DNA from 4 places in the Aminobacter sp. UC22_36 genome. Region 4 is predicted to be linked to each of the others. Evidence: predicted binding sites of a transcription regulator. Region 4 holds the regulator's gene; each other region holds the start of a gene.

Region 1 (5,094 bases), on a different replicon from region 4:
TGCATCCAGGACGACGGGCAGATATTTTCCTGCGACCTGACCCCGCACGGCAAGGCACGGAAGATCTTCACCACACGTGAGCCGCTGAAGGCGATCTCGGCGATCACGCCCTTCAACCATCCGCTCAACATGGTGTCGCACAAGGTGGCACCGGCGATCGCCACCAACAATTGCGTGGTGGTCAAGCCGACCGAGCTCACCCCGATAACGGGGCTGATCCTCGCCGACATCCTCTACGAGGCCGGCCTGCCGCCGGAAATGCTGTCGGTGGTGACAGGCATGCCGGCCGACATCGGCGCCGAGATGATCACCAACGAAAACATCGAGCTGATCACCTTCACCGGTGGCGTGCCCGTCGGCAAACTGATCGCCCGCACCGCCGGCTACAAGCGCCAGGTGCTGGAGCTCGGCGGCAACGATCCGCTGATCATCCTCAACGACCTGTCCGACGACGATCTGGCCAAGGCGGCCGACCTCGCGGTGGCAGGTGCGACCAAGAATTCTGGCCAGCGCTGCACCGCGGTCAAGCGCATCCTGTGCCAGGAAAGTGTCGCCGACCGCTTCGTGCCGATGGTTCTCGAGCGGGCGAAGAAGCTCAGGTTCGGCGACCCGATGGACCGGACGACCGATCTCGGCACCGTGGTGCATGAAAAAGCGGCCGCACTGTTCGAAAAGCGCGTCTACATGGCCGCCGAACAAGGAGCCGAAGTGCTCTACGATCCTGGCCGCAAGGGCGCGCTGTTGCCGCCGATCGTCGTCGATCGCGTTCCGCATACGTCAGAACTGGTCATGGAAGAGACCTTCGGCCCGATCATCCCGATCGTGCGCGCGCCCGACAATGACGATGAACTGATAACGCTGTCCAATTCGACCGCCTTCGGCCTGTCGTCAGGTGTGTGCACCAACGACTTCCGCCGCATGCAGAAATACATCGCCGGCCTGCAGGTCGGCACCGTCAACATCTGGGAAGTCCCGGGATATCGCATCGAGATGTCGCCATTTGGCGGGATCAAGGACTCAGGCAACGGCTACAAGGAGGGTGTCATCGAAGCGATGAAGAGCTTTACCAACGTCAAGACCTTCTCGTTGCCATGGTCTTGAGCCGGCAAATCGCATAGTCATCGATGAGGGAGCGCTTGCGCTCCCTCATCTGCGTCTGGAGGGGAAATGCAATCGTTGAATGCTTTGGCGAGCCCATCAGCCAGCGTGCACCTCTCCCGCATGAAAGCCTGATTGAATGTCCGGTTTCGCGCTGACCATCGTGCTGGTCGCGGCATTGCTGCACGCCAGCTGGAACGCCGTGGTCAAGGCGGCAACCGACCGGGCGATCGTGCTCGCCGCAGTCTCGGCCACGCACGCCACCCTTGGCACGGTTCTTGTCTTGTCAGCGCCGTCGCCGTCGATGGAAAGCTGGATCTACATCTTCCTGTCGACCGTCATCCACTTCGGCTATTACGTCTTCCTGTTCCAGTCGTACCGGCTCGGCGATCTCAGCCAAGTCTATCCGATCGCCCGAGGTCTGGCACCAGCACTTGTCGCCTTCGGCGCCTATGTGATGATCGGCGAGACGCTGCCGCCGCTCGGCTGGGTCGGGATTGGCGCAGTCACCTTCGGCATTGCCTTCCTGGCCTTCCAGCGCGGCGCGGCGAACGCCGATCCGCGCGCCGTGGGCGCTGCTGCGATCAACGGTGTGCTCATCGCTTCCTATTCGGTCGTCGACGGCATCGGCGTTCGCCTGTCCGACAGTCCGTTCGGTTATATGGGTTGGCTGTTCCTGCTCGAGTTTCCGGTGACATTGTTTGTGCTGTTTCGCCGGCGCGGCGCCACCCACACCATCGATCTCCGCACCGTCGGGCTGGGGTTGATCGGCGGGCTTGGCGCCGTCACCGCCTATGGCCTGGTCATCTACGCCAAGACCATCGCCCCGCTCGGTGCGGTATCAGCAGTACGAGAATCGAGCGTCATCATCGCCGCCCTGATCGGGCTGTTCATCTTCGGCGAGCGTCCCTGGCTGGCGCGCATCATCTCGGCTGTGATCGTTGCCTGCGGCGTTATTGCGCTGGCCTTTTCCTGAGATTTCACCTGCCTGAAACAGGCTTGTCACATGCCTGTCGCAGGGCTGTGCAGGTCATAAGCTGAGCCTACAGTATCATAAAAAGAATAGATTTTACTTATTGACCCCCGGTTCCCAGTATCAGCCTTGGACGAGGCGCAATCGGGGCAATCGCGGCACGCGCATCCCTGCTCAGACCTCTCCCAATCAGAACGTGCCTAAGCGATTCAAATGGGAGCCAGATATTCATGAACCACAACAAATCCTTCGCGCTCGCCGCCTTCGCAACGATGATGTCGTCGGCTGCATGGGCGGGGACCGAGCTCACCGTCTACACGGCGATCGAGGCGGAAGACCTCAAGCGCTATGCCGAGTCCTTCAGCCAGGATCACCCCGACATCAAGCTCAACTTCATCCGCGACTCCACCGGTGTCATCACCGCCAAGCTGCTTGCCGAAAAAGACAATCCGCAAGCCGACGTGATCTGGGGACTGGCGGCAACGTCGCTGCTGGTGCTGAAGAGCGAAGGCATGCTCGAAGCCTATGCCCCCAAGGGCGTGGAACAACTCAAGCCCAATTTCATCGACAAGGACACGCCGCCAAGCTGGGTCGGCATGGACGCCTGGGCTGCCTCGATCTGCTTCAACACGGTTGAGGGTCAAAAGCTCGGCCTGACCGCACCGACAAGCTGGAAAGACCTCACCAAGCCCGAATACAAGGGCCATGTCGTGATGCCGAACCCGGCCTCGTCGGGAACCGGCTTCCTCGATGTATCGAGCTGGCTGCAGCTGTTCGGCGAGAAGGACGGCTGGTCCTACATGGATGGCCTGCACCAGAACGTCGCCACCTACACACATTCCGGTTCCAAGCCTTGCAAGATGGCGGCTGCAGGTGAAACGGTGATCGGCATTTCCTTCGAATTCCGCGCCGCAAAGTCCAAGGCCGAAGGCGCCCCGCTCGACATCGTCATCCCTTCCGAAGGCATCGGCTGGGACATGGAAGCGTCGGCGATCGTTGCCGGCACCGCCAACGAAGAAGCGGCCAAGACGCTGCTTGACTGGTCGATCAGCAAGAAGGCCAATGAGATGTACAATGTCGGCTACGCAGTCGTCGCCATGCCGGGCGTCGCCAAGCCGGTCCAGTACCTGCCGGCCGATATCGAAGACAAGATGATCAAGAACGACTTCGAGTGGGCGGCCAACAACCGCAAGGCCATCCTCGAGGAGTGGACCAAGCGCTACGACTCGAAATCCGAGCCGAAGAGCTGACCACCGGCTTTTCCTGTTGAACCGGGCGTCGCCAAGGGGCGGCGTCCGATCTCTCTTGCCCCCAAGCCGGATGATCACGATGAGACACGAAACCCTCGCCGGGCAGCCGCGAACTCCGACTGATGTGAGCGCCATGACCGCCGCCAGCCTGAACGTGAAGCCAGCCTATCTTGAGATCTCCAACGTCTGGAAAGCCTTCGGCGATTTCCATGCGCTGAAAGACATCTCGCTCGACATCCGCGAGGGTGAGTTCGTTTGCTTCCTCGGCCCGTCGGGCTGCGGCAAGACAACCCTGCTCCGTGCCATCGCCGGTCTCGACTTGCAGACACGCGGGTCGATCCGCCAGGGCGGCAAGGACGTTTCCACGCTGCCACCGTCGCAACGCGACTATGGCATCGTGTTTCAGTCCTACGCGTTGTTTCCCAACCTGACGATCGCCAAGAACATTGCCTTCGGCTTGGAAAACACCAGGCGCCCGCGCGCCGAGATCGAAAGCCGTGTGAGCGAACTGCTCAAGCTGGTCGGCCTTCCCGAACAAGGCAACAAATATCCCGCACAGCTCTCCGGCGGCCAGCAGCAGCGCATTGCGCTTGCCCGCGCGATTGCCATTTCGCCGGGCCTGCTGTTGCTCGACGAGCCGCTGTCGGCGCTCGACGCCAAGGTGCGCACCCATCTGCGCCACGAGATCAAGGAGCTGCAGCGCAAGCTTGGCGTCACCACCATCATGGTCACGCACGACCAGGAAGAGGCGCTGTCGATGGCCGACCGCATCGTGGTGATGAACCACGGCGTCATCGAGCAGATCGGGTCGCCGACCGAAATCTACCGCCATCCGGCAACGCTGTTCGTCGCCGACTTCATCGGCGAGGCCAACAAGTTCAAGGCAAGGGCAGAAAAGGGCGCTGTCAGCTTCGGCTCGAAGACCTTCAAATGCGCCGCCCATTCATTCGACGCTGGCGTATCGGTCATCGCGGCCATCCGGCCCGAGGATGTCATCCCGCACGGACCCGGTGCCCGTTCGCCGGGTGCACCCGATGTCGTGAAAGAGCCGGCAAACCTGCTCGACGTGACCATCGGCGAGATGGAGTTCCTCGGATCGTTCTGGCGCACCCGGCTGCGTGGTGCGGATCTCGGCGACGAAACACTGATCGCCGACTTTTCGATCAATGCCGCCCGTCGCCTGTCATTGACGGAGGGCACGGCCCTTACGGTCGAGTTGCCGGAAGAGCGGCTTCTGGTTTACCCCGGGGGACAATGACATGGCGATGGCAATCGACACCGCCCTGCCCGCCGGCCGCACGCTGAAGCTTGCCCTCGACAAGGACGAACTGATCAAGCGCGGCCTGATGGTGGTCATCGCGCTCTATCTCATCGTGGCGCTCGCCGCTCCACTCTACGTCATGCTGTCCAAGTCGTTTTCGACCTACAGCTTCGACCTTGGCAGGTTTGAGTTCCAGGTCAGCGATGCCGCGGGCAAATGGAGCGAGCCGGCCAGCGCAGCAGCACTCAACGACAAGACCGCCGCTGTCGCGCCAGACAAGCTTGCGACCAATTCCGATGGCCGCCTGCAGGCAACGAGCTTTTTTCCCGATTTCAGCTTCCGCAGCCCGGTGAAGTACAAGATCCGCGGCACGTCAGCGGATGCGAGTTATCTCGTCGGTCTGCAATTGCACCACGGCACCGAGTGGCAGGAGTTCGATTCCAACACCTTCCGGCGGGTGATGCTCAGGCCATCGCGGGCGATCGGTCTTGAAAACTACACCACCTATTTCT
Region 2 (5,094 bases), 1.7 Mb from region 4:
CAGGCAGCCTTGGCGACGGCAGGCGCAATCCTGAGGATCAGCCTGGGGTCGAAGGGCGAAGGAATCAGGAAGTCGGGACCGAAGGTAGGCGTCTCGCCGGAATAGGCGCGGGCGGCAACATCCGACGGCTCTTCGCGCGCCAGTGCCGCGATGGCACGCACCGCGGCCATTTTCATCTCTTCGTTGATGGCGCGTGCGCCACAGTCGAGCGCACCACGGAAGATGTAGGGGAAGCACAGCACGTTGTTGACCTGGTTCGGGAAATCCGACCGGCCCGTGCAGATCATCGCATCGGGACGCGCGGCCCGCGCGACCTCGGGCATGATTTCAGGGTTCGGATTGGCCAGTGCCAGGATCAGCGGCCTGTCAGCCATCTGGCTGAGCAGTTCAGGTTTGAGAACGCCGGCCGCGGACAGGCCGAGGAAAACGTCGGCTCCACCAATCACATCGGCAAGCACGCGGGCGTTGGTGTCCTTGACGTATGGATCCTTCCACCGATCCATCTCTTCGACACGGCCCTTGTGGGCGACGCCGAAGCGGTCGGTGACCCAGATGTTTTCAAGCTTGGCACCGAGCGAAACCAAAAGGTTGAGACAGGCGAGGGCTGCTGCACCTGCGCCGGAGGTGACGATCTTGACGTCTTCGATCTTCTTGCCGGCAAGCTCCAGGCCGTTGAGCACCGCGGCTGCGACGATGATCGCCGTGCCGTGCTGGTCGTCGTGGAAAACCGGGATGCCCATCTTGGCCTTGAGCTGCTCCTCGACGTCGAAGCATTCGGGTGCCTTGATGTCCTCCAGATTGATGCCGCCGAATGTCGGCTCGAGCGCCGAGATCGTGCTGACCATCTGCTCGATCTCGGGCGCGTCGATCTCGATGTCGAAGACGTCGATGCCAGCGAATTTCTTGAACAGCACGGCCTTGCCTTCCATCACCGGCTTGGACGCCAGCGGACCGATATTGCCAAGGCCAAGCACGGCAGTGCCATTGGAGATAACGGCGACCAGGTTGGCGCGGCCGGTATAGTCGGCGGCGGTTTCCGGGTCGTCCTTGATGGCGAGGCAGGGGGCTGCGACACCTGGCGAGTAGGCCAGCGCCAGGTCGCGCTGGTTGCCGAGCGGCTTGGTCGCCTGGATTTCGAGCTTACCGGGAACCGGGTGCTTGTGGAAAAAGAGCGCCGCCTGATCAAGATCGGAGAGCGCTTCCTTCTTCTTGTTGTCCCCGGCCATAGCTAGCTCCTTAGAATCCAATAGCAAAGGCTGTTATTAGCACGCCCGATGCATTTTTCGAGGCGTCAGCGGCCAAATGGATGTTGAATCACTTTCAAGCGCTGGAACTGCAATTATTCCAACCGCTTGACGCTGCTTGCTGATATTCCGAATCAATCCATGGCGTCAGAAGGCGCTGACGTAGAGCCCGCCATCGACCGGAATGTTCTGGCCCGTCAGGTATCCGGCATGTACCGAACACAAGAAAGCGCAGATCTGGCCGAATTCCTCCGGTGTGCCAAGCCGGCCGGCAGGGATTTCAGCACTCAGACGGGCGCGCCGTGCTGCACCTTGCTCAGGGTCCTCGATGCTGCCCGGTTCGTGTGGCCCGCGCAGGCGATCGGTGTCGAGCTTGCCCGGCAGCATGTTGTTGATGGTGACGTTGCGGTTGGCAACTGTCCGTGCAACGCCCGCCAGGAACGCCGTGAGCCCGGCACGGGCGCCCGACGACAGGTCGAGGCCGGGGATCGGCGTGTAGACCGACAGTGAGGTGACGTTGACGATGCGGCCGAATCCGCGTTCGGCCATGCCGTCGATCACTGCTTTAACGAGCTCGATCGGGGTGACCATGTTGTTGGTCACGCCTTCGAGGATCTTGGCACGGTCGAGTTCGCGGAAATCGCGATAGGGCGGACCGCCATTGTTGTTGACCAGGATGTCGGGAGACGGGCAAGCTGCCAGCAGTGCCCTCTGCACCTCGGGATTGGAGACGTCACCGGCAATTTCGGTGACCTTCACGCCGAATCGCTTGCGGATTTCGTCCGCCGTGCGGCTGAGTGCTGTGGCGTCGCGGCCGTTGAGGAATAGTTCGCAGCCGGCTTCGGCGAGCGCGATGGCGCAGCCTTTGCCGAGGCCGCGGCTCGACGCGCAGACGATTGCCTTCTTCCCGCTGATGCCGAGATCCATGATGTATGTCTCCTGTAGGTGATGACCCACCCTAGGACCGTCGGCAGGCCGCCGCAACCGTCATACGCCTGTTGCATGAATCTGGGCATAGCCAGCGCGACAGCAACGGGTGAAATGCCATGTCCGGCACCGGCACACGCAGTTTCCGAACGCTTTTCATCTCCGATGTCCATCTGGGCTCGAAGGGTGCGAAGGCCGATTATCTGATCGACTTCCTGCGCCATCATGAGGCTGAGAGCATCTATCTCGTCGGCGATATCGTCGATGGCTGGCGCCTGCGCCGTTCCTGGCACTGGCCGCAGACGCACAACGACGTTGTCCAGAAATTGCTGCGCCAGGCGCGCAAGGGTACGGCCATCACCTACATCGCCGGCAATCACGACGAATTCGCCCGGATGTTCCAAGGCGTGCATTTCGGCGGCATCGTCGTTGCCGACCGCGCCATCCACGAGGCCGCCGATGGCAAGCGCTTCCTGGTCATCCATGGCGACCAGTTCGATGCGGTGGTGCAGAATGCACGCTGGCTCGCCTATCTCGGCGACTTTGCCTATGACGCCGCCATGGCCACAAACCGGATCGTGGCGCGCTTCCGTCGCACCTTCGGCATGCCCTACTGGTCGTTCTCGTCCTGGGCCAAGGTCAAGGTCAAGAAGGCCGTCAACTTCATCGGTGCCTTCCAGGACGTGTTGACGGAAGAGGCACGGCGCTCCGAGGTGGACGGCGTGATCTGCGGCCACATCCATCATCCGGCAATCGAGAATTTTGACGGCATCCAATACATCAACACCGGCGACTGGGTCGAAAACTGCACTGCGGTAGCCGAGGATTTCGACGGCAGTTTCGTCATCCTGCGCTGGCCCCATGTTCTGGCCAGCAAGCTGGTCAATGAACCTTTCGTGCCGATGGTTGTCGACCAGCGCGTCGACAAGGCAGCCTGAACGGAACAGCATGCATGTGCAACACGAAACATGTCTCGCGCCATTGGCGGGAGGGGCCGGGCCATGCTGTCATCGATATGCCGCGCGCCGCACTGCCGGTGCATAGGCGAGCGCAGCGGCTCGGCGCTGATGATCGTCCGGCGGACGTGCAAACGTCAACGCAGCTTGGCGTGCGGGGCGGTTGGCCCCCAGCTTTGGGCCTTTGCACGGAGCCGGCGGCTTTCGTGGGGAGGGCACCCATGATAATGGATCAGGCAAATTGGTGAGGCTTGCTTGGTTCGGGTCGCGCCCGGACCCGCATACCTGCCATGACACTTCCGCCACTCACGCCAGAACAGCAGATCAAGCCGCGACGCTTTGAGCTGCGAATCTCGTTGCTATTCGCGGCACTTTTCGTGCCGATGGGCGTGCATCTGCCGTATTTTCCCCTGTGGCTCGAAGCCAAGGGGTTCGATCCCGAACAGATCGCCATCGTCTTGTCGGCACCGATGTTCCTGCGTGTCATCACCACGCCGCTGATCGCCGCCATGGCCGACCGGGCCAAGGACCGCGCCAACGTCTTCATTTTCCTTGCGGCGTCAGCGCTGCTGCTGTCGCTCGGATATTTCCTCGAGCCGTCCTATCTCATCGTGCTCGCTGTTTCGCTGGCGCTTTCGGTGGTGTGGACACCGCATTCGCCGATTGCCGACTCGCTGGCGCTGTCAGGTGTCCGCCGCTTTGGAGCGGATTACGCCGCAATGCGGATCTGGGGCTCGATCGCTTTCCTCGCCGGCAGCCTCGGGGCAGGGTTCATCCTGTCGCTGACGGGTGCGGACGCAGTGCCGGCGATCATTTCGATCGGCCTGCTCGGCTGCTTTCTGATGTCGTTCATCACGCCTCGCCTGGGCAGGCCTCGGCGTGCCTCGCCGCTGTCGGCGACGGACATGCAGCAAGCGGCGCCAAAACTGTTCAACCGCTACTTCCTGCTGATGGCGGGCGGCACTGGCGTCATCATCGGCAGCCACGGCTTTCTCTACGGCTTCGTGTCGATCTACTGGAAGTCGCTGGGCATCAACGAAACGGTGGTCGGACTGCTGTGGAGCTGGGGCGTCGCGGCCGAGATCGTCATGTTCATGTTCTTCACCCGACTGTTCGGTTCCAGGTCGACGGCACTGGTGCTGGTGCTGGCCGGCGCCGGCGCCATCGTCCGCTGGATTGCTTACCCATTGATCTGGCCGCTTGGTCTTGGTGTTCCAGGCTTCTTTGCCGTCCAAAGCCTTCACGCCGTGTCGACCGCACTTGTGCTGATCGGCGTGCAGAAGCTGATCGCCGAGTCGGTGCCTGAAGAACGCACCGGTGCAGCGCAAGGCGTTGCCTACTTCGCCAACGGCATGTCGATGGCCATCGTGACGCTGATTTCGGGGCCGCTCTACCAGCGCTTCGGCGTTGACGGCTTCTATTTCATGGCCGTCGTCGCTGCTTGCGCCATCGTGCTTGTGGCGCTGGCGTCCCGCTCAGCCCCAAAGTTCGGGCAGGGGCGGCGACACCATTGAACCCTCGTAGATAAGCCCTGGCGAGCGGTCACGCGCCAGAAGCAGCGGGCCGTCGAGGTCGACGAACTCGGCTCCCTGGGCAAGCAGCACCGCCGGTGCCATGGCCAGCGACGTGCCGACCATGCAGCCGACCATGACCTGGAAGCCAAGGGCGCGGGCCTGGTCGCGCAGTTCGACCGCTGCCGACAGGCCGCCTGACTTGTCGAGCTTGATGTTGACGGCGTCGTAGAGACCCTTGAGCTTGGCGAGATCAGCGGCGACGTGAACGCTCTCGTCGGCGCAGATCGGCACCGGGTGGGCAATGCGTCCAAGGATCTGGTCGGCTCCGGCGGGCAGCGGTTGTTCGATCAGCGCAATGCCAAGCTCGGCGGCGATTGCCAGGTTTTCCTCGATGTTGGCGTCGGTCCAGCCTTCATTGGCATCGAGGATGAGGCGGCTGTTGGGTGCCGCTTG
Region 3 (5,094 bases), 1.5 Mb from region 4:
GAAGCGGCCAAGTGCAGTGCGCTTCTTCGGCAGCGCGTTCGGATCGTTGACGTCAACCTCGACGATCCAGCCGAAGCGGTTGGGCTCGTTGGGCTCCTTGGAGACGTCGAAGCGGTCGTAGAACTTGAACCACTCATAGGTGCCTTCCGGCACGCCAAGGCGCTTGTAGTTGGCGGCTTCGGGATGGTCGGCCGCAAGCTCGCCGCCGAAATAGCCGTGGAAGTTTTCCTCGGCCATGATGTAGGTGCCCCAGGGCGTGACGCCGCCGGCGCAGTTGTTGAGCGTGCCGAAGACCTTGGTGCCCGAGGCATCGGCATTGGTCTTGAGGCGATCGTGGCCGGCGGCCGGGCCAGTCAGCTGCATCTCGGTGGTCGAGGTGATGCGGCGATTGAGCTTGCCGTCGCGGACGACCTGCCACTTGCCCGCGTCCTTGCGGATCTCGACGATCGAACCACCATGGGCGGCCATCTCGATGTCGACGCGCTTCTGGTCGGCCGGCGCAACGTCGATCTTGCCTTCGACGATCTTGACGATGCCGGGGAACATCAGGTGCTCGTTGGTGTATTCGTGGTTGACGACAAGCAGGCCGTGCTCGGACGAGCCTTCGAGCTCGATGTAGCCGACATAGTCGTTGTTGTAGCCGAACTGCTTGGCCTGCGCTTCCGCCGACTGGTTGGTGGGGTCGAATTCAGGGGCATCGGCAAAGATCGGATCGCCCCAGCGCAGCAGTATGTCGGCATCGTAGCCCGCGGCGACATGGTGCTTGTCGTCGATGCCGGCCTCGATCTCGTCGAAGGCGAAGGCGGATGCCGAGGCGGCGCGGGCATCGTCGGCGAGCAGGATGGCGATCGGGCTGACGGTGGCGGCGATGGCCGAGACGGCGAGCGAGCCCTGGAGGAAGCCGCGGCGGGAGAAGCGCCGGGCGATGATGTCGCCCATGGTGCGGTTGTCGGTCGGGTTGTGGCCGGGACCGTCATTCTCCTCGAGCATCGAGGTGCGGAATTTCTGATCGTGGGGCTGGTTCATGGCGTCGACCTCTGGCTGGGTGTTCGGCTTGGGGTTCGCCGAGACCGCTAGTTGCCGAGCATAACAACAGCATGACAATTTGGTCGAAAATCCACAGCACGCCAAAGCGTGACCGGCGAGGCCGGGCTGCGACCTTTGCATGGACGCCTTTTCTTTGGGAAAGCCATCCCCACCTGTTGCGAACTGGCCCGGAAGCGGCCATCCCAAGGGCGGAACGGCCCCAAGGCTGAACGGAACGGCAGGACGCGATGCAGCAGAAACTGTGGCACAGGATCGAGTTTTCGCTTTTGGCGGCGGGCATCATCATTGCCGGCGGCCTGTGGGGCTTTGTCGAGCTGTCCGAGATCGCCCGCGATGCGGCGCCGCATGCCTTCGACACCGACATATTGCTGTTCTTCCGCGAGGCCGGCAACACGGCTGATCCCATCGGCCCTTCCTGGGTGGAGGAGGCGATGCGCGATATCACCGCGCTCGGCAGTGCCGCGGTGCTGATCTACATCACCGCGATCACCATCATCTTTCTTGGCGTCACCAAGCGCTGGGGCCCGGCGCTGTTCGTGTTCGCCTCGGTGGCCGGCGGCCAGGTGCTGTCGAGCCTGCTCAAGCTCGGCATCGACCGGCCAAGGCCCGACCTCGTGCCGCATCTGGCGCAGGTCCACACAATGAGCTTTCCGAGCGGGCACGCGATGCTGTCGGCGGTGACGTACCTGACGCTCGGCGCATTGTTTGCACGCTTCCTGCCCGGACGGGCGACGACGGTGTTCGTGTTCGGCGTCGCCGTGCTGACGACGCTGATGGTCGGCATCAGCCGTGTCTATCTCGGCGTGCACTGGCCGTCTGACGTGCTCGCCGGCTGGTGCGCCGGCTTTGCCTGGGCGACGCTGTGCTGGCTGGTTAGCCGCGCCTTGATGCGGTCGGATGGCGGCGAGGCATAGAACATGCTCCAAGCATCAATAATGATGCTTGAAACATCACTATGAATGTATGATACATTCATAGTGCGGATCGAGACGGGAACATCTCAGTGATCACAGCCGCACAGATGCGCGCCGCACGAGCGCTGGCAGGCATCGACCAGAAGACGCTCGCCGAACTGGCCGGCGTCTCGGTGCCGACGATCCAGCGCATGGAAGCGAGCGAGGGCGTGGTGCGTGGCGTGGTCGACACGCTGACCAAGGTCGTCCAGGCGATCGAAGATGCCGGGGTGGAACTGATCGGCGAGAACGAGACGGGCGGCCGGGGCGTACGCCTCAAGAAAAAGGCCTGAGGCTTCCGGCAATCCGCATGATGTAGTCGCGACGGCGACCGCCGACAGTATTGCCGACGATCCCGCCCGCGTTTCCAGTGGTACGGATGATGGATGCAGGCGGCAATTCAGGACGGTACCAGTCAGGACAGCACAGGCAACCGACCTTTGCGGAACTGTTCACGCCCAAGCTGGTGACGGTTTTGCGCGAGGGCTATGGCACAAGGCAATTCAAGGCCGACGCGATATCAGGCCTGACGGTGGCAATCGTGGCTCTGCCATTGTCGATGGCAATCGCCATCGCATCGGGCGTGTCGCCTGACAAAGGGCTGTTCACGGCAATCGTCGGCGGCTTCATCGTCTCGGCTTTCGGCGGCAGCCGGTTCCAGATCGGCGGGCCGGCCGGCGCCTTCATCGTGCTGGTGGCAGCAACCGTGGCGCGCGAGGGCGTCGAAGGGGTAATCCTCGCCACGATGATGTCAGGTGTCATCCTGCTCGCCATCGGCTTCCTCAGGCTCGGCACCTATATCAAATTCATTCCCTATCCAGTGACGGTGGGCTTCACCGCAGGCATCGCCGTGATCATCTTCGCCAGCCAAATCAGCGAGATGTTCGGACTGACGCTCGGTGGCAAGGAACCGGGTCCGCTGGTGCCGAAGCTGTTGGCGCTGACGGACGCGATGGGCACGGTCAACACCGCGGCTCTGGCGGTGACACTGCTGACCATCGGCACCATCCTGGTGCTCAAGCGCTGGCGCCCGGGCTGGCCGGGCATGCTGATCGCCGTCGGCGTCGCATCCGTGGCCGTAGCACTACTGGCCCTGCCGGTAGAGACCATCGGCACGCGCTTTGGCGGCATTCCCCGCAGCCTGCCCTGGCCTGCCCTGCCCACCTTCAGCGTAGACAAGGCGATTGCGGTGCTGCCGGACGCACTTGCCTTCGCGCTTCTCGGCGCGATCGAGTCACTGCTGTCCGCCGTCGTCGCCGACGGCATGACCGGCAGGCGGCATCGCTCGAATTGCGAACTGGTGGCACAAGGCTTTGCCAATATCGGTGCCGCGCTGTTTGGAGGCGTCTGCGTGACCGGTACGATTGCCCGAACGGCAACCAATGTGCGGGCGGGCGCGCACGGCCCGGTATCAGGCATGCTGCATTCGGTGTTCTTGCTCGCCTTCATGCTGGTGGCAGCACCGCTTGCCGCCTACATCCCGCTCGCTGCACTGGCCGGCGTACTCGCGGTCGTGGCCTGGAACATGGTTGAAAAACAGGCCTTCGCGACGCTGATCCGCTCGTCATGGGGCGACGCGCTGGTGCTGATGGTCACATTCCTGCTGGTGGTGTTCCGCGACCTGACCGAAGGCATCGTCGTCGGCTTCGCGCTCGGTTCGATCCTGTTCATCGACCGCATGGCAAAAAGCATCGCGGTGGAGAGCGATCAGCCGCTGGTGCAGGAGGATGTCGCCGACGCCACCAATGGCAGCCGCCACGCCTATGAGGCGAGCGATGCGGGCGATGCCGACACCGTCATCTACCGTATCTCGGGGGCGTTCTTCTTCGGCGCGGCCTCGACGGTGGGGGCCGTGCTCGACCGCATCGCCGACCAGCGCAAGAACTTCATCCTCGACTGTTCGGGCGTGCCGTTTCTCGATTCAACGGCGGCGAACGTGCTCGAAGGCGCCGCGCGCAAGGCACGGCAGGCAGGCGTCCGCTTCTTCATCACGGGAGCATCGCCGCAGACGCGGCGGATGCTGATCAACCACGGCGTCAAGTACCCCGCCGTCAGCTACGCCGCCTCGGTGAAGGACGCACTCGACCTGCTCAAGCCCGGGAAGGCCGCCACCCTGGAGCGTTAGGCGAACTTGCGCTGGGCGTCGAGGGCGAGGCCGAGGCCGACCGAGCCGAAGGCGTCGCCCTGGACGATCTGGGCGCCTGACACCAATGCCAGAATGCTCTCGCGTGCCAGCGGGATGGCGGTCGAGCCGCCGGTCAGAAACACTGCTGTGATGTCCTTTGCGCCAACCTGCGCTTCGGCGAGCGTGTCGGCAACGGTCGCGGTGACGCGTTCGACGGCGCCGCGGATGGTGTCTTCGAGACCTTGCCTGGTGAGCGGCGCGGTGAACTTCGCTCCTGGCAGCGCGACGTCGATGGCGGCGTCGGCAGCGTCGGTCAGCTCGATCTTGGCCTTTTCGACCTTGGTCGCCAAGGCGTGGCCGAAACGCTGGTCGACGACCTCGATCAGCCTGTCGATGAGGTCGGGGCGGGCTGCCTCGAAGCGGATCTGGCGCAGGTCGAGCTTGGCCTTGGGCGTGTAAAGCAGGTTGATGCGCTGCCAGGTCGCCAGATCGATGAAATAGCCCGCCGGCAGGTTGCGCTTGCCGTCCTTGGTCTGGGTGAGATAGCCGAGCTCGGGCATGACGTGGGCGATGCTGAGCAGGCGGTCGAAATCGGTACCGCCGATATGGACGCCGCGATTGGCGAGGATGTCGGCCTTGCGGTCGCCGGAGGCGGCACGCTCGGGCGAAACGCGGACGATGGAGAAGTCGGACGTACCACCGCCCATATCGACGATCAGCGCCAGCTCTTCGCGCGTCACCGTGCGCTCGTAGTCGAGGGCGGCGGCGATCGGCTCGAACTGGAAGTCGATATGCTTGAAACCTTGCGCGCGGGCGGCCTTTTCAAGCTCGCTCTGGGCTGCCGCGTCGGCTTCGGGATTGTCGTCGACGAACTGCACCGGGCGGCCGAGCACGACGTTTTCGACCGGGCCGCCGACATGGCCTTCGAGGCGATCCTTGAGGTGGCCGACAAACATGCCGACGATGTCG
Region 4 (5,094 bases):
CGACGATCCAGCTCCATGTCGCGCCGATGGCGCCCTGCGGACCACCGCCCATGAGCTGGAAGGTCGCATCGAGCGGCGCAATCGTCTGGCCTGAGGTAACCCACCAGGCCGCGCCGCGCCAGACCAGCAATCCGCCCAGCGTCACGATGAAGGCGGGAACCTCCATATAGGCGATGACGAAACCCTGCAGCGCGCCGATCAGCAAGCCGAGTGTTATGCCGATGACGAGTGCCAGCGCCCAGATCCACGGATTGCCGAGTTCGAGGCCGACGGCTTTGACAAGGAAATGCACCTGGGCAAAGCCCATCACCATGCCGATCAGGCCTTCGGCCGAGCCGACCGACAGGTCGATGTTGCGCATGACGATAACCAGCACCATACCGGTCGCCATGATCGCCACGGCGGACGCCTGCACCGACAGGTTCCACAGGTTGCGGAAGGTCAGGAAGGTGCGGCTGTCGAAATCGAGCGGGTTGACGCCGAGGCGCAGGCTCGAAATCACCTGCAGTCCGATCCAGATCAGCAACAGCGCGCCGACCATGCCGAGCATGCGCGTATCGATCTCGGTTGCCTTGAGGAAACGCCCGACGGGGCTAAGCTCGGTCGTCCGCGCCCGGTCAGCCGGCACGTTGGATGTCGTGTCTGTCATTGTTACCTCCCGACCGGACAGCCGTCTGCGCGGCGGCCGGTGTGCGCATGATAGGGTCAATATGCCATGTCATGAAGCGGGCGTTTTGGGAAAACGCCGCGGCCAGAAAGCCGCGGCGTCTCACCTTTCGGACCAGGCCGACTGTTAGTTGCAGGCCGCAACCGAACCCGCTGCCACGCCCTGGCAGACGACGTCCTTGCCAACCCAGCCGGCGTCGATGACGACGTTGAGGTTGTCCTTGGTGATCGGAACCGGGGTCAGGAACACCGAGTTCAGCTCGAGGCCGCCGGGCGTCTTGAACTTGGTGACGTTGGCGATCTCTTCCATCTTCTTGCCGTCGGCGAGCTGCGAGGCGATTTCGGCGGCGTTCTTGCCGAGTTCGCGTGCGTCCTTCCACACCGAAACGGTCTGGGTGCCGAGCGCGATGCGGTTCAGCGCGGCATGATCGCCGTCCTGGCCCGAAACCGGCACCGAGCCGGCAAGGCCCTGTGCCTGGAGTGCAGCGATCGCACCGCCGGCGGTGCCGTCGTTGGAAGCCACGACCGCGTCGATCTTGTTGTCGTTGGCGGTCAGGAACTGTTCCATGTTCTTCTGGGCGTTGGCGGGCAGCCAGCCGTCGGTGTAGGCCTCGCCGACATTCTTGATCTTGCCGGCGTCGACGGCTTCCTTGAGCACTTCCATCTGGCCGGCGAACAGGAAGTCGGCGTTCGGATCGGCACCGCTGCCCTTGATGAAGACGTAGTTGCCTTCAGGCTTGGCGGCGAACACGCCCTTGGCCTGCATGCGACCGACCTCCTTGTTGTCGAAGGTCAGGTAAAAGGCGTCCTTGTTTTCGATCAGGCGGTCATAGCCGACGACAGGAATGCCTTCGGCGACAGCCTTGTCGACGGCCGGACCGATGGCCGACGCATCCTGCGCCAGGATGATGAGCGCATTGGCGCCCTGCGAGATCAGGCTTTCGACGTCGGTCAGCTGCTTGGCCGGCGACGACTGCGCGTCAGCCGAGATGTACTTGTCGCCAGCAGCTTCGATGGCGGCCTTCATGGCAGCTTCGTCGGTCTTCCAGCGTTCTTCCTGGAAGTTCGACCACGACACGCCGATGACCTTGTCCTTTGCCGAAGCCACTGCCGAAAGCGACAGAGTCATGGCAACACCCGCCAGGATGGCGGTGGTAAACTTTTTCATGATTTCCTCCCTGCGCCCAATGGGCGCGCCTACTTCGCATAGCCCTTGGAGAAGCTCTTTTTTCGAGCCTCGAAAAAATAGTGACCCAATGGCCGGCCGCTGTCAACATGGTTTCGCATGGGCTCCATATTTTTTTCGGAGCTCGAAATAAATAAAGACATTTGGCTTGAGCTCTGTCACAATCACTTGGCGCGCAAGGGACTGCCGCTTAAAAAGGGCAGCGCTTCGCCGGGAGGAAGACGAGCACATGTCGGTCGGCATACGTCACGACGATCTGAGACGGCGTAACCGCGCCATGGTTATATCCGCGGTTCGCCGCGCCAGCCAGCCGTCGCGCACGGAAATCGCCGCCACCACCGGCCTCAGCCATTCGACGATCTCGACCATATCCTCCGATCTCATATCCGAAGGCATCCTGGCTGAAGCCAAGAGCAACGAGCCGGTCTCAATGAAACGCGGCCGGCCCCAGGTGGCCCTGACGCTCGAACCCAAGGCTGCGTCGATCGTCGCCGTCGTGCTCTCGCTCAACAGCCTGTCTGCCGCTGTCATCGACTACGCCGGCAACACCATCGTCGAGGAAACCAAACGGCTGGTGACCCAGCGGATGCCAGCCGAAGCCCTGGTCGACGAGTGCATCGCCATGATCAGGCGCCTGATCGACAGCGACACTTCAGGCGCGGCGGTGCTGCGCATCGCCATTGCCGTCCAGGGCATCACCGATGCCGCATCGCGCAAGCTGTTGTGGTCGCCGATCACCCAGCACGACGACATCCCCTTCGCCGATCGGCTCGAACAGGAGTTCGGCGTGCCCGTGTCGGTCGAAAACGACTGCAACATGATCGCCGAGGCGCTGCGCTGGCGCGACCCGGCCCGCTATCGCGACGATTTCATCGCCATCCTGTTGTCGCACGGCATCGGCATGGGTCTCGTCATCAAGGGCGAGCTGTTCACCGGCACCCAATCGTCCGGCGCCGAGTTCGGCCACATGATCCACCGTCCCGACGGCGCGCTCTGCCGCTGCGGCCGCCGCGGCTGCATCGAGGCCTATGCCGGCAACTACGCCATCTGGCGCAACGCCAGGCTTGGCGACGAAAACGCCGAGCCGTTGGCCGACCTGTCCGACGACGACATCAGGGCGCTTGCCGATGCGGCCCGCGACCATGACGGCCCCGAGCGGGAAGCCTTCCGCAAAGCCGGCGAAGCCATCGGCTTCGGCCTGGGTTCGATGTTTGCTTTGTTCGACCCCGCGCCGCTCGCTTTCGTCGGCGTCGGCGCCACAGCCTTCGACCTGATGGAGCCGCATGTCCGCGCCGCCATCGCCAAGACCGCCGGCGGGCTGCACTCGAAGGCGATCTCGTTCGACACCGAGCCCAACGAGGTACCGCTCAAGCGCGAGGGCGCGATGATGCGCGCCCTGCTCACTGTCGATCAGGAGATTTTTGCCGCCGGCACAGCCCCGCGCCGCGCCGAGGCCGAAATCGCTTAATCCTCGCGGATGGCGTAGCCGGCACCGCGGATGGTGCGGATCACGTCAGGCATGCGGCCATTGTTGACGGCCTTGCGCAGACGCCCGACATGCACGTCGACAGTGCGCTCGTCGATATAGATCGTCTCGCCCCAGACATTGTCGAGCAGCTGGCTGCGCGAGAACACCCGGCCCGGATGCCGCATCATGAATTCGAGCAGGCGGAACTCGGTCGGCCCGAGCTTGATCTCGCTCTTCTTGCGGTAGACGCGGTGCGACTCGCGGTCGAGCATGATGTCGCCGACCTTCAGCACCGAAGACAGCACCTCGGGCTTGGCCCGGCGCAGCAGCGCCTTGACGCGTGCCATGAACTCCGGCGTCGAAAACGGCTTGACCAGATAGTCGTCGGCGCCGGTCGAAAGCCCGCGCACACGGTCGCTCTCTTCGCCGCGCGCCGTCAGCATGATGATCGGCAGGCGTTCGGTGTCGGGCCGCATCCTGAGCCTGCGGCACAATTCGATGCCGGAAAGTGCCGGCACCATCCAGTCGAGCACCAGAAGGTCGGGCACGTTTTCCTGGAGCCTGATCTCGGCCTCGTCGCCACGGGTGACGACTTCGACCTGGTAGCCTTCGGACTCGAGGTTGTAGCGAAGCAGCACGCCCAGCGGCTCTTCATCCTCGACGACCATGATCTTGGGGGCGATCATCGGCTGTCCCCTTTCTTGGTGCATGACCCCAACCGGATCATGCACGGATTTAAAGTCCTGCAGCATCCTTGCGCATCCATCGGGACACGCATCGCCGCAGAGTTCAGGCCGGAACCGTCGTCGTGGTCTCGTCGACCTTCGGCCGGTTGAGCGGCAGCTGCGTGCCGGTCACCACGAAATAGGCGTTCTCGGCGATGTTGGTGACATGGTCGCCAATGCGCTCGAGGTTCTTGGCGCAGAACAGCAGATGCGTGCAGGCGGTGATGTTGCGCGGATCTTCCATCATATAGGTCAGCAGTTCGCGGAACACGGCGGTGTACTGGATGTCGATCTTCTGGTCGTCGGCGCGCAGGTCCTTCAGGCCCTCGGCCTTGCGCGCGACATAGAGATCGACGACGCCGCGAACCTGGCCAAGCACCAGTTGCGCCATCGCGTCGATCGAATGCGACAGGTTGCGCGGTGTCGGCGACTGGCCGACAGCACCGACACGCTTGGCGATGTTCTTGGCAAGGTCGCCGATGCGCTCGAGGTCGCCCGCCATGCGGATGGCGCCGACAACGGCGCGCAGATCCTGCGCCATCGGCTGGCGCTTGGCGATCAGCGTGATTGCCGAATTGTCGAGATCGCGCTGCTTGGCATCCATGATCGTGTCGTCGGCAACGACGTTCTGCGCCAGCGACTGGTCGGACGACAACAGCGCGCGGATGGCGCCGGCAACCATCGCGCTGGCGAGGTCGCCCATGTCGCGGATGAGCTGGTCGACGTGCTGGAGTTCCTCGTCGAAGGACCGGACTGTATGTTCGCCCATGATTTCTTCCTCGTATCGTTACCCGCGGCGAAAACGCTCACTCAGCCGAAGCGGCCGGTGATGTAGTCCTGCGTCCGCTTGTCGTCGGGGTTGGTGAACATCTTGTCGGTAGCACCCTCCTCGACGAGATAGCCGAGGTGGAACATCGCCGTACGCTGCGACACGCGTGCCGCCTGCTGCATCGAGTGCGTCACGATGACGATGGTGTAGTTCTCGCGCAGCTCGTCGATCAACTCCTCGACCTTGGCGGTGGCGATCGGATCGAGCGCCGAGCATGGCT

The links. The regulator PhoB, encoded in region 4, activates phosphate uptake and scavenging genes when phosphate is short. The targets are predictions, from matches to a motif close to TGTCATNNANCTGTCAT.
Region 1: ACHMW7_RS00210 (putative 2-aminoethylphosphonate ABC transporter substrate-binding protein) is a predicted target of PhoB. The motif match lies at 2,099-2,115, and genes of this name have one in related genera.
Region 2: ACHMW7_RS16475 (UDP-2,3-diacylglucosamine diphosphatase) is a predicted target of PhoB. The motif match lies at 2,230-2,246, and genes of this name have one in related genera.
Region 3: ACHMW7_RS27015 (PhoX family protein) is a predicted target of PhoB. The motif match lies at 1,087-1,103, and genes of this name have one in related genera.

What each region holds. Positions count from the first base shown of each region.
Region 1 is NZ_CP171995.1:49,908-55,001, forward strand. Features, by position in the region: gene phnY (phosphonoacetaldehyde dehydrogenase) at 1-1,101, shown strand, start outside; gene ACHMW7_RS00205 (EamA family transporter) at 1,238-2,074, shown strand; gene ACHMW7_RS00210 (putative 2-aminoethylphosphonate ABC transporter substrate-binding protein) at 2,302-3,321, shown strand; gene ACHMW7_RS00215 (putative 2-aminoethylphosphonate ABC transporter ATP-binding protein) at 3,401-4,579, shown strand; gene ACHMW7_RS00220 (putative 2-aminoethylphosphonate ABC transporter permease subunit) at 4,581-5,094, shown strand, end outside.
Region 2 is NZ_CP171996.1:2,673,595-2,678,688, forward strand. Features, by position in the region: gene ACHMW7_RS16465 (NADP-dependent malic enzyme) at 1-1,226, opposite strand, end outside; gene ACHMW7_RS16470 (SDR family oxidoreductase) at 1,392-2,171, opposite strand; gene ACHMW7_RS16475 (UDP-2,3-diacylglucosamine diphosphatase) at 2,291-3,109, shown strand; gene ACHMW7_RS16480 (MFS transporter) at 3,418-4,641, shown strand; gene dgcA (N-acetyl-D-Glu racemase DgcA) at 4,603-5,094, opposite strand, start outside.
Region 3 is NZ_CP171996.1:4,811,063-4,816,156, forward strand. Features, by position in the region: gene ACHMW7_RS27015 (PhoX family protein) at 1-1,026, opposite strand, end outside; gene ACHMW7_RS27020 (phosphatase PAP2 family protein) at 1,275-1,961, shown strand; gene ACHMW7_RS27025 (helix-turn-helix domain-containing protein) at 2,051-2,293, shown strand; gene ACHMW7_RS27030 (SulP family inorganic anion transporter) at 2,380-4,125, shown strand; gene ACHMW7_RS27035 (Hsp70 family protein) at 4,122-5,094, opposite strand, start outside.
Region 4 is NZ_CP171996.1:965,554-970,647, reverse strand. Features, by position in the region: gene ACHMW7_RS07840 (sugar ABC transporter permease) at 1-649, opposite strand, end outside; gene xylF (D-xylose ABC transporter substrate-binding protein) at 794-1,834, opposite strand; gene ACHMW7_RS07830 (ROK family protein) at 2,082-3,320, shown strand; gene phoB (phosphate regulon transcriptional regulator PhoB) at 3,317-4,006, opposite strand; gene phoU (phosphate signaling complex protein PhoU) at 4,110-4,814, opposite strand; gene pstB (phosphate ABC transporter ATP-binding protein PstB) at 4,856-5,094, opposite strand, start outside.